2 regions of the Martinezella sp. CNPSo 3959 genome follow, and region 1 is predicted to be linked to the other one. Evidence: predicted binding sites of a transcription regulator. Region 1 holds the regulator's gene; the other holds the start of a gene.

Evidence for each region. The regulator PhoB, encoded in region 1, activates phosphate uptake and scavenging genes when phosphate is short. The targets are predictions, from matches to a motif close to TGTCATNNANCTGTCAT.
Region 2: AC13RE_RS22685 (alkaline phosphatase) is a predicted target of PhoB. The motif match lies at 3,869-3,885, and genes of this name have one in related genera.

What each region holds. Positions count from the first base shown of each region.
Region 1 covers NZ_JBXSOV010000004.1:26,697-32,141, reverse strand. Annotated here, with positions in the region: gene AC13RE_RS12595 (aspartate aminotransferase family protein) at 1-192, opposite strand, end outside; gene AC13RE_RS12590 (GcrA family cell cycle regulator) at 617-1,153, shown strand; gene phoB (phosphate regulon transcriptional regulator PhoB) at 1,245-1,928, opposite strand; gene phoU (phosphate signaling complex protein PhoU) at 1,960-2,673, opposite strand; gene pstB (phosphate ABC transporter ATP-binding protein PstB) at 2,725-3,540, opposite strand; gene pstA (phosphate ABC transporter permease PstA) at 3,556-4,890, opposite strand; gene pstC (phosphate ABC transporter permease subunit PstC) at 4,887-5,445, opposite strand, start outside.
Region 2 covers NZ_JBXSOV010000013.1:32,654-38,098, forward strand. Annotated here, with positions in the region: gene AC13RE_RS22670 (ABC transporter permease) at 1-847, opposite strand, end outside; gene AC13RE_RS22675 (ABC transporter ATP-binding protein) at 844-1,530, opposite strand; gene AC13RE_RS22680 (hypothetical protein) at 1,536-2,000, opposite strand; gene AC13RE_RS22685 (alkaline phosphatase) at 2,075-3,829, opposite strand; gene AC13RE_RS22690 (Lrp/AsnC family transcriptional regulator) at 4,129-4,608, shown strand; gene AC13RE_RS22695 (SAM-dependent methyltransferase) at 4,845-5,445, shown strand, end outside.

The sequences.
Region 1 (5,445 bases):
GACCTTGTCGGCCTGCGCCTTCAGCTCGGCGACAAGATGGGGATGAGCATGACCGAGCGAATTGACCGCGACGCCGGCTGCGAAATCGAGGTAGCGTTCGCCATTCTCAGTGACCAGCCAGACGCCCTCGCCTCGCTCGAACCGCAGCGGAGCGCGCAAGTAGGTGTCGTAAAGCGGCGTGGTCTCGGCCATGGCCATATCTCCTGATCACAACTTTAAGGACCGATCGCTTCCATTTGATGAAACGGGTCCGAAAAAATCAAAAATGCCGCCTTGCGGCGGCTTGGGCACTATTGATGTTTTGCACCGCGATGTCAACAAAACTGCCGTTTTAGCAGGTGCGAGAAAACGCTTGCCGGCAAAAGAGATGCATCGGGCGGCGCCTATGGCAGAAATGCCACGCCCGGACAGCAAGTTGGGGAAAACCTCGAAATCGATTCCTCAAGATTCCCGCGACTCTTGTCACGGAGTCAGCCTCACACTAGGTTAAAAACCAATTGCTAGACTGCATGCGGCGGAACTAGTCACCACAATTTTAGAGCGTTTCGCGCCTCGATACCATGCGAGGCAATGGTGAGGGATTCTGCCATCGGAAACGCGACAGCGGAGACAGGGCATGAATTGGACAGACGAACGCGTCGAGAAGCTGAAAAAGCTATGGTCCGAAGGATTGAGCGCCAGCCAGATCGCTGCGCAGCTCGGTGGCGTGAGCCGTAATGCCGTTATCGGCAAGGTACATCGCCTGAACCTCCCCGGCCGAGCGAAGGCGGGCGGCACGACAACCGCAGCGCGCACGCCGAAGCGAAGCGCAGCGGCACCTCGCGCTGCGACCTACGGATCGCGCGTTGCTACCCGCACGGTGGTTGCCCGCCAGCAGGGCGCAACCATGCTGAAGGAAGAGATCGAGATCGATTCCGTCAATGAAATCCAGTATCGCCCGGCATCGAACGTCGTCGTTCCGATCTCCCGCCGCCTCGGCCTGACGGAACTGACGGAGCGCACCTGCAAGTGGCCGGTCGGCGATCCGCTGAAGGACGATTTCCATTTCTGCGGCAACGAAAGCCCAGATTCATCGCCTTACTGCACCTACCATCAGCGCCTGGCCTACCAGCCGGTGCATGAACGCCGTCGGCCAGCGCAACCACGCGGCTGAGACGCGCCATCGATGAGATAAAAGAAACGGGCCCTTGGGGCCTGTTTTCTGTTTCCGCCGCTATGTTGAATGCCTGATCGGGGATACCCGATCAGGCCTCCATGGAGTAGCCCGCGCCGCGAACGGTGCGGATGACATCCTGCATATTGGAGAAATTGAGCGCCTTGCGCAGGCGGCCGACATGGACGTCGACCGTGCGTTCGTCGACGTAGATATCGTGACCCCATACGCCGTCCAGCAGCTGCGAACGCGAGAAGACGCGGCCCGGCGAGGACATCAGGAACTCCAGCAGGCGGAATTCCGTGGGCCCCAGCCGCACTTCGCGGCTCTTGCGGTGGACGCGATGGGTTTCGCGATCCAGCTCGATATCGCCGCAGCGCAGCACCGTGGAGAGAACCTCCGGGCGGGCACGCCGCAGCATCGCCTTGACGCGGGCCATCAGCTCCGGCGTCGAGAACGGCTTGACGACATAATCGTCCGCGCCGGTCGAAAGCCCGCGCACGCGCTCGCTTTCCTCGCCGCGCGCCGTCAGCATGATGATCGGCAGACGCTCCGTCTCCGGCCGCATACGCAGCCGGCGGCAGAGCTCGATGCCGGACACGCCGGGGAGCATCCAGTCGAGGATCAGGAGATCGGGGATGCGCTCCTGGAGACGCAGCTCGGCCTCATCGCCTCTGAGGATCGTGTCTACCTCGAAGCCTTCGGCCTCAAGATTGTAGCGCAGCAGAACGCTGAGCGCTTCCTCGTCTTCTACAACAGCAACTCTCGGAACCATGCGCCTATGGTCTCCTTTCTTCGCTTTCGGATTATTCCGTCACTGCGCCGACGGTATTGGCGGTATCGTCCTTCGGGCGCTCGCCTTCCGGCTGCGCGCCCGTCGCCATGTAATAGATCGTCTCGGCGATGTTGGTGGCATGATCGCCGATGCGCTCGATGTTCTTGGCGCAGAAAAGAAGATGCGTGCAGGTGGTGATGTTGCGCGGATCTTCCATCATGTAGGTCAGCATCTCGCGAAAGAGCGAGGTGTACATGGCGTCGATTTCCTCGTCGCGTTCGCGGATCGACACGGCCTTGTCCGGCGAGCGGGTCGCGTAGACATCCAGAACTTCCTTGAGCTGGCTCAGCGCCAGTTCGGAGAGATGCTCGATGCCGCGAGCGAGACGGCGCGGGACACCGGTGCCCTGGACGGCGATGACGCGCTTTGCGGTGTTCTTGCCGAGATCGCCGACGCGCTCCAGATCGGAGGCGATGCGGATCGAGCCCATGATTTCACGCAGGTCAGCCGCCATCGGCTGACGGCGGGCGATGGTGACGATCGCCTTGTCGCCGACTTCGCGCTCGGCATGATCGAGAACGACGTCGTCGGAGATGACCTTCTGGGCCAGGGCAGTGTCGCTGTTGACCAGCGCGCGTACGCTGTCGCTAACCATCTGCTCTGCCAGGCCGCCCATTTCAGCAATGCGGCGCGTCAGGAACTTCAGGTCTTCGTCATAGGCAGAGAGAATGTGAGTGGAGACCATTTTTCTATCCTCAAGGTGAACTGTGTGAAATGAGCCGCGCGCCTGACATCATCAACCAAAACGGCCCATGATGTAATCCTGCGTGCGGAAATCGTCGGGATTGGTGAACATCTTATCGGTGTCGTTCTCCTCGACCAGGTGGCCGAGATGGAACATTGCGGTACGCTGCGAGACGCGGGCTGCCTGCTGCATGGAGTGCGTCACGATGACGATGGTGAAATTCTCCCGCAGTTCGTGGATGAGATCCTCAACCTTGGCGGTTGCGATGGGGTCGAGCGCCGAGCATGGCTCGTCCATCAGGATGACTTCCGGACTGACCGCGACGGCGCGGGCGATGCACAGACGCTGCTGCTGACCGCCGGACAGGCTCGTGCCGGCATCATGGAGCCGATCCTTCACCTCGCCCCAGAGACCGGCCTTCTGAAGACTGCGCTCGACGATATGCTCGAGATCGGCCTTTGAGCGATGCAGGCCATGGATGCGCGGGCCGTAGGCGACGTTCTCATAGATGGACTTCGGAAACGGGTTGGGCTTCTGGAAGACCATGCCGACGCGGGCGCGCAACTCCACCACGTCGATGCTGTCGTCGTAGACATCCTGATCGTCGAGCGTGATCTTGCCGGTGACGCGGCAGGTCTCGATCGTATCGTTCATGCGATTGAGGCAGCGCAGGAAGGTGGACTTGCCGCAACCGGAAGGGCCGATCAAAGCCGTAACCGTATTCGCGCGGATCTTCAAATTGACGTCAAAGAGCGCCCGCTTGTCGCCGTAGAACACAGAAACGTCCTGGCCGATCATCTTGTAGGGGATCGTCATCATCTTCCTGGACAATGCTTTTTCGCTGGCGGCTTCCGTCATCATGTTCATTTCGTGCGCCCTCCCTTACCAGCGCCGCTCAAAGCGGCGGCGCAGCAGGATGGCGCCGATGTTCATCGCGACGAGGAAGAAGAGAAGCACGATGATGGCACCCGACGTCCTTTCGACAAAGGCCCGCTCGGCTTCGCTCGCCCACATGTAGATCTGCACCGGCAGCGCCGTCGAAGGTTCGAGCGGCGATGCCGGATAGTTGGCGACGAAAGCGACCATGCCGATCAGAAGCAGCGGCGCAGTCTCGCCAAGCGCGTGCGCAAGCCCGAGGATCGTGCCCGTCAGAATGCCCGGCATCGCAAGCGGCAACACGTGATGGAAGACCATCTGCATGCGCGATGCACCAAGACCGAGCGCCGCGCTGCGGATCGACGGCGGTACGGCCCGCAGCGCCGAGCGTGTGGCGATAATGATCATCGGCAGCGTCATCAGGCTCAGCACGAGACCGCCGACCAGCGAGGCAGAGCGTGGCAGTCCCATCATGTTGATGAAGACCGAGAGACCCAGCAGGCCGTAGACGATCGATGGGACGGCCGCGAGATTGTTGATGTTGACCTCGATCAGGTCCGTCAGCCGGTTCTTCGGTGCGAACTCCTCCAGATAGATCGAGGCGGCGACGCCGACCGGCAAGGCAAGCACGAGAACGGTCAGCATCAGGTAGAACGAGCCGATCAGAGCGACGCCGAGCCCGGCGGCTTCGGGTCGGCTCGAGTTGCCCGACAGGAAGAGACCGCTGTTGAAGGCCTTGTAAAGCGCACCGCTTTCGCTGAGTTGCTTCATCCAGGCGACCTGGCGGTCGGATATCTTGCGATCCTTCTCATCGACCGTCAGATCGATCTGGCCCTTGTTGGCTGAATCGATATTGGAGCTGGCAAGGAAGGTGACGTTCTGCGTCGTCCCTATGATCGAGGGATTGGCGACGACCCTATCGCGCAGCGCGATCCTGGCACTGTCCGACACCATCGCCGTTGCCTCGCGAACGAGAGCGCGATTGGCCGGATCGATACCAAGCGCCTTCACCAGTGCATCGCGCACCAGTACCGGGTAGTTGGCAGCGATCAGAACCTTCGGATCGCTGGCGCGCTTGGCTGCAGGGTCGATCACCTTCTCGGTGAATTCGATCGGCAAGGTGATCGATGTCTGAACAAAAGCCGTGTAGCCGGTGCGGACCACGGTCGAGACCAAGATCATAAGGAAGACGAGACCGAAAATGACAGCCGTGATCCCATAGGCGCGAAAGCGGCGCTCGGCAGCATAGCGTTTTTTGATACCGATATCACGGCGCACCGACGCACCCGGCGTCAGGTCACGCGGCATGTTGAGCTGAGAGGAGGATACGACACCGCTCATTCGTATTGCTCCCTATATCGACGGACGATGTAGAGCGCGTAGACGTTGAGGCAGAGCGTCAGGCAGAACAGCGTGATGCCGAGAGCGAAGGCGACGAGCGTTTGCGGCGAAGTGAACTCCAGATCGCCGGTCAGCTGGTTGACGATCTTCACGGTGACCGTCGTCATCGGCTCGAAGGGATCGAGCTGCATGCGCGCGGCGACGCCGGCTGCCAGCACCACGATCATGGTTTCACCGATCGCCCGCGACGCAGTCATCAGCAGTGCGCCGACGATGCCCGGAAGGGCGGCCGGCAGCAGAACACGCTTGACCGTTTCCGACCGCGTGGCGCCGAGGCCAAGAGAACCGTCGCGCAGCGAGCGCGGCACGGCCATGATGATATCGTCCGATAGCGAGGAAACGTAAGGGATGAGCATCACGCCCATGACGAAGCCGGCCGTCAAAACGCTCTGTGCCTCGATAAAGCTTCTGTAGTTTCCAGTCATCAGACCGTCGATCTCGGCGGAGATATCGCGCAGGAAGGGGCCGACGGTGACAAGGGCAAAGAAGCCGTAG
Region 2 (5,445 bases), on a different contig from region 1:
CCGCGGGAAAGACGCCAAGGGTCGTGCCGGTGCGGTATTCCTGCCTGAGGCGATAGGCATCGGCAATCGTCTTCGGCTTGACGAGAACGGCGGGCACGCCAGGCGTCTGCGCGTCGAAATGCTCATCCAACGGCGCATCAGCGTCGATATGCCCGTGTTCGTGGCCTTCAACACGATCTTGTTCCGGATTGGCCGCGCCGTGCGCATCTGCTTCATCGCCATCATGGTCGTGATGTTCCCCGCCATGCATGCCGTGCAACTGCCAGACAGCCCGGATCGGCACCAGGATCGCGCGGTCCCAAGCGGTTCCCGTCGGCGCCATGCGGCCGGTGATCTTGTAGGCGATGGCCGTATGGGTTTCGCCGCCTGCCTCAGCCGTGCCGTGCATCGGCTTGACTTCCGCACCGGTCGACAAGGCGACATCGGAGCCGACAACCGCTTCGCCGAGGTGTGCAAACATCGCACCTTGCGAGAGGGATGGCGAAAGGGACGTGATCAGGCCTGTGGTTGTGCCGACGATCGGATGCCCGTAGGCAGAATCGCCAAAGCCGACGGGTGCGGCCAATTCGACACGTGGATCGTTGGCAAGGCGGGAAAGAACGGCGCCGTCCATCAGCGGCAGCGGCGCGGGCTGCAGAAAGACGGCGGAAAGCGCCAGCTGCGTCTCGCTGCCTGCGGCTCCGACAAGCAGATCGAATTTCTCAGCGGCGCGGGCGCTACCGAGACGGACGGCCCGCTCCTGCAGCGTCACGGTCACGCTCAGCGCGACCGACAGGGCAATCAGCACGACGACAGCCAGCGCCCCACTCCAGAAACGCCTGAGATCGGCAAGGATGAAGGTGATCATTGCGCGGCCACCTCTTGGCTGTCTTCCTCGATGCGCCCGCTTGCCAGATTGATGCGACGACCAAGACTCTCGGCGAGCGCTGTGTCATGCGTGACCACGATGAGCGTCGTCCCTTCTTCTGCCGACAATTGCAGCAGCAGCTCTGCAACCTCGTTACCTGCCTGGCGATCCAGGCTGGCGGTCGGCTCGTCGGCGACGATGACGCCCGGACGCGACAGCAGCGCGCGGGCAACGGCAACGCGCTGCATCTCGCCGCGCGACAAAGTTTCGATCTTTTGCTGCGGCCGGGAGATACCGGTCACCGCCAGCAGATAAAGCGCTCGTTCCCGTTCGCTGGCCGCAAGGCGCCGGGTCAGCTTGATCGGCAACACGACGTTCTCCAAGGCGGACAGTCCGGGAAACAGATGAAAATCCTGCATGACAAGGCCGATATTGCGGGCGCGAAAGGCGTCGCGCCGGCCGGCGGAGAGGCGCGTGATTTCCGTTCCGCTCCAGGATACGCTGCCATCCCTGATGTCTTCCAGCCCGGTAATCGCATTGACGAAGGTGCTCTTGCCCGAGCCGGACGCACCCGTGATCGCAAGCCGACCGCCCGCTGGCAGATGGAAGCGGTCGATGGAGAGAACCGGCGCGGCAAGACCGGGGAACTGCATCCTCAGGCCGGAAACATCGAGAGCGAGCATGAGGATCAAACGGTCTTGAACGAGGCGTCCCTGAGACGCAGCTGGCTGATGAAGCCGGTTTCGGGGTCGGTCCACGAACCGAACTCCAGCACGCCGCGCGCCATGATCGGCGCGTTGTACTGCACGAATGTCTGCTTGGACGAGAGATAGACGACCACGATATTATCTGGCCAGTCGGCATCGGAAGAGCAGAAGGGGCAAAGCGACATCGGGATTTCCGTGAGCACGAAGAAAGCCGCCTCCGCCTTCAAGGGCGGTGCCATGAAGCCATTGATGGCGACGTCCTTGCCGCTCGACTGCTTGACCTTGTCGGAAAATTCGAGCCCCAGCGGACCGAAACTCTTGTAGAGCTCGCCGAAGCCTAGTTTCTCCGAGGCATTGGCACGTACCGCAATGCCCATGACAGGCAAGGCTGCGGCGGCGGCCAGAAAGTCTCGACGATTGATGGTGGCGATCTGATGCTTCGACATCGCGTACCCTCATAAAAATGGAGAAAACAGGCGGTTTCGACACCGCCTGCCCTATTCACATGGCCTGTCAGGACTTACATCTTTTCGGTGCCGAGCGCGAAAGTATCGGCCAGCACGCGGTAGACATCGCTCTGTTCCATGTAACCACGGAAGCCTTCGGCACCGGGGCCTGCCGCCTGCAGCACGACGTCGTCGACGGCGTGGACACCGCTGTCCTCGTCCTTCGGAAGATTGCCCTGCACGAAGACGGCACCGGGCACATCCTTGTAGGCTTCGTTGGCGACATATTCCTTCTTCTCGTTCTGGATCGCCGGAACGAAAGGACCATCGAGCTTCGGACGGAAGGTCTCGTAGTGATCAGGGCCGTTATTGGCGGCCATGAACAGGCGACGCGAAACGTCGACGCGGTCCGGATAGCCGTCGCCATCCTTGTCCTCATAGTTCGGGAAGCCGGCCGCCGCATAGGTGCCGACCTTCTCGCGCATTTCCGTGCCCGGCTTGTTATCGTCGACCGTGCCGATGATCGAGACGCCATGCGTGTGGTCGCCGGTGACGACAACAAGCGTATCCGGGTTCTTGGCCTGGAACTCGCGGGCGACGGCAACGGCCTTGTCGAACTCGATCGTATCGACCAGAGCGCGATCCCAATCCAGCGGATGGCTCATCTTGTCGATGGAGGCACCCTCGACCATCAGGAAGAAGCCGTCCGGGTTCTTGGAAAGCTTGTCGAGCGCGACCTTGGTCATATCGACAAGGCCAGGCTGGTTCGGGAACTTGTCGACAGTGCCCTTCTTCAGAAATTCGCGGTCGAGCGTGACGTCGAGATTGCCGGTGTGGAACAGGCCGAGCAGCCTGTCCTGGTTCGAGCCGGCAGCAGCCGCCAATTCGTTCTTGTCGGTCGCAACGGCATAGCCGGCATCCTTGAAGAGCGCGATATAATCCTTGTCGTCCTTGCGCTTGGAACCGGGCACGCTTTTCGCCAGGAAATAGGCCGAGCCACCGCCGAGCAGGACATCCGGCTTGACGTCATACATCATGCCGACGATATCGGCCTTGTCGCCACGCTTGCGGGTGTGGGAAACGAGCGCTGCCGGCGTCGCATCCTCGACTTCGGCCGTGGTCACAATGCCGAGCGACTTCTTGCCGGTGCGGCGCAGGGCCTCGCCGATGGTCTCGACCTTGGGATCGTCGAGGCTCGCCGGCGTGCGGTCGGCGTAGACGCCGAGGGCGTTCACGGCCGACTTGTGGCCGGTCATATAGGCCGACATGGTGTTGGCACTGTCGGTGGCAATCGCCGAGGTCGAAGAGGTGCCGATGAAGGCAACCGGCGGGATGTCGTCCATGGCGAGGCGGCCATTGGCCTTGCCTTCGGTCATGCCCTTGGACATGAGGCGGGCGCCGGTGCGATGCGCAACCGAGAGACCATCGCCGAGCAGGAAGATGATGTTCTTGGCTTTCGGCGTCGCCGAAGTGCCATAGACATCCCAATTGACGGATTTCTTCTCGTCGCCAGCAGCAACCTCGACCTTGTACTGGCCAGGCTTTGCGAGCTTGACGCCACGCAGGATCAGGGCAGATCCGAGAACCTTGTCCTCAGCACCCTTCTCCTCGGCGACAAAATCGGCCGCCTTGCCGAAAACCGCATCGTAGCTTTCGCCGTTGACCGTGACCTTCACGTCTTCCGGCTTCACGACCTTGCTGAATTCCACCTTGAAATCGAACGGAGAGCCGGCGAGTACCGTTGCCCGGTCCAACGGATAGACTGTCGCTGCATGGGCTGCGCCGGACATTACGGTCGCAGACATCATGGCGAGAAGAAGTTTACGCATTTATACCCCCTGCGTTTGGTTGCTTCCCGCTCCCCACATATAAAAGCCAGATGACAATCATGTAAAAGAAGGTCAACTTTCTCAACCGCTAATTCCACAACAGAAACCGATAAGCAATCCTGATTGTATGCGCCGCACCTAAAATGCTGCGCATACATGCAAACGGTCCTGTCAATTCGTCGTCATCCGCAATCCAGTGCCATGCAAGCTACGCCGATCGTAGTGAGTGAAAACTTGCCATCTTTACCGAAAGAGCAAATATTACGCACGTTTCGTGAGGATTTTGAGGATTTTTCGCAATGGAAGAACAGCTCGATAAACTGGATCTACGCCTGCTGGAGGAGCTTCAGAAAGACGGCAGACTGACGAACAACGAACTGGGTGAACGCATCGCACTATCCCCTTCGCAATGCTCGCGCCGCCGCACACGGCTGGAGGCGGAGGGCTATATTCGCAGCTACCAGGCCAACCTCGACCGACAGAAGCTGGGGCTGGACATGCTCGTGGTCATTTCGGTGACGCTCGCCACTCATAATCGCGATAATGCCCGCCGGTTTTCGCAGCTCATCAACGGTCTGCCCGAGGTGCTGGAAGCCTATGCGTTAACGGGCGAAATGGACTATCACCTGAAGGTCGCCACCCGCGGGCTCACCGATCTCTCCCGTTTCGTCAACGACGTGCTGCTTCCGCATGAATCGGTCCAGCATGTGAAGACGGCGATCGTGCTCGATACCCTCAAGACCTTCGAGGGATTTCCGGTTCATTTGCCACACGGCTGATATGGCGAAGGCGCTTGGCGGTCACCGCTACGCGGCTGTGCCCTGTGGAGCGTCAAGGGCTAGTTTTGAGGGGTTGCTTTCTGCGCATACAGCCCTTCCAATCATACCAGAGACAATCTCCTTGGCGAGGATCGGCTTGCATGACCACGGATGTACAGACGCGGCATTTCGAAGAATTTGCCGAAGTCCTGCTCAGATGCAATCATCTGTATCATCCAAGCAACGATTCCATCGCCTTGCGCAATGCCGTCGAAAGCAGGCGTCAGATAGAGATATTCGACTATAGCCGCGCCGCCGATGCCTTTATGCGTGCATTCGGGATGCGGAATTCCCTGAAATGCCTGCGGGCGCTCACCAGCCTTGAGGCAACTGTTCACAAATATAGGAGAGTATGTGACCTCGGCTGCGGCTCCGGTGCTTTCAGCCTTGCCTTTGCTTATCTCGCCGGCAATCCCGAGCTTCAGCTTCACGGTCTGGACATATCCGAACATCAGCTTTCTCTCGCCCGGGAACTGATATCGGCTGCAGGACTGCCTGGGCGTTTCCAGTTCGAGCAACGAAACCTGCCGGCACCGATCGGCTATATTCCCGACCTGACGATCTCCTCCTACTGGTTCTGCGAAAATGAGCACGTTATCGCCGACGCGGAGCTTTTCAGCCTCATGGCGGGACGGGAGATGCTTGTTGTCGATTATGAAAAGATAATCGACCGCATCGCAACCTGTCTTCCAAAAGGATTCCACATCCTCGGGCGGCACAGCGGTCACGTCGAAATTCCCCCCGCCCTGGCGGATTTCGTCGCACAGGAGAGGGCAAGCATTTACGGCATTCACATCG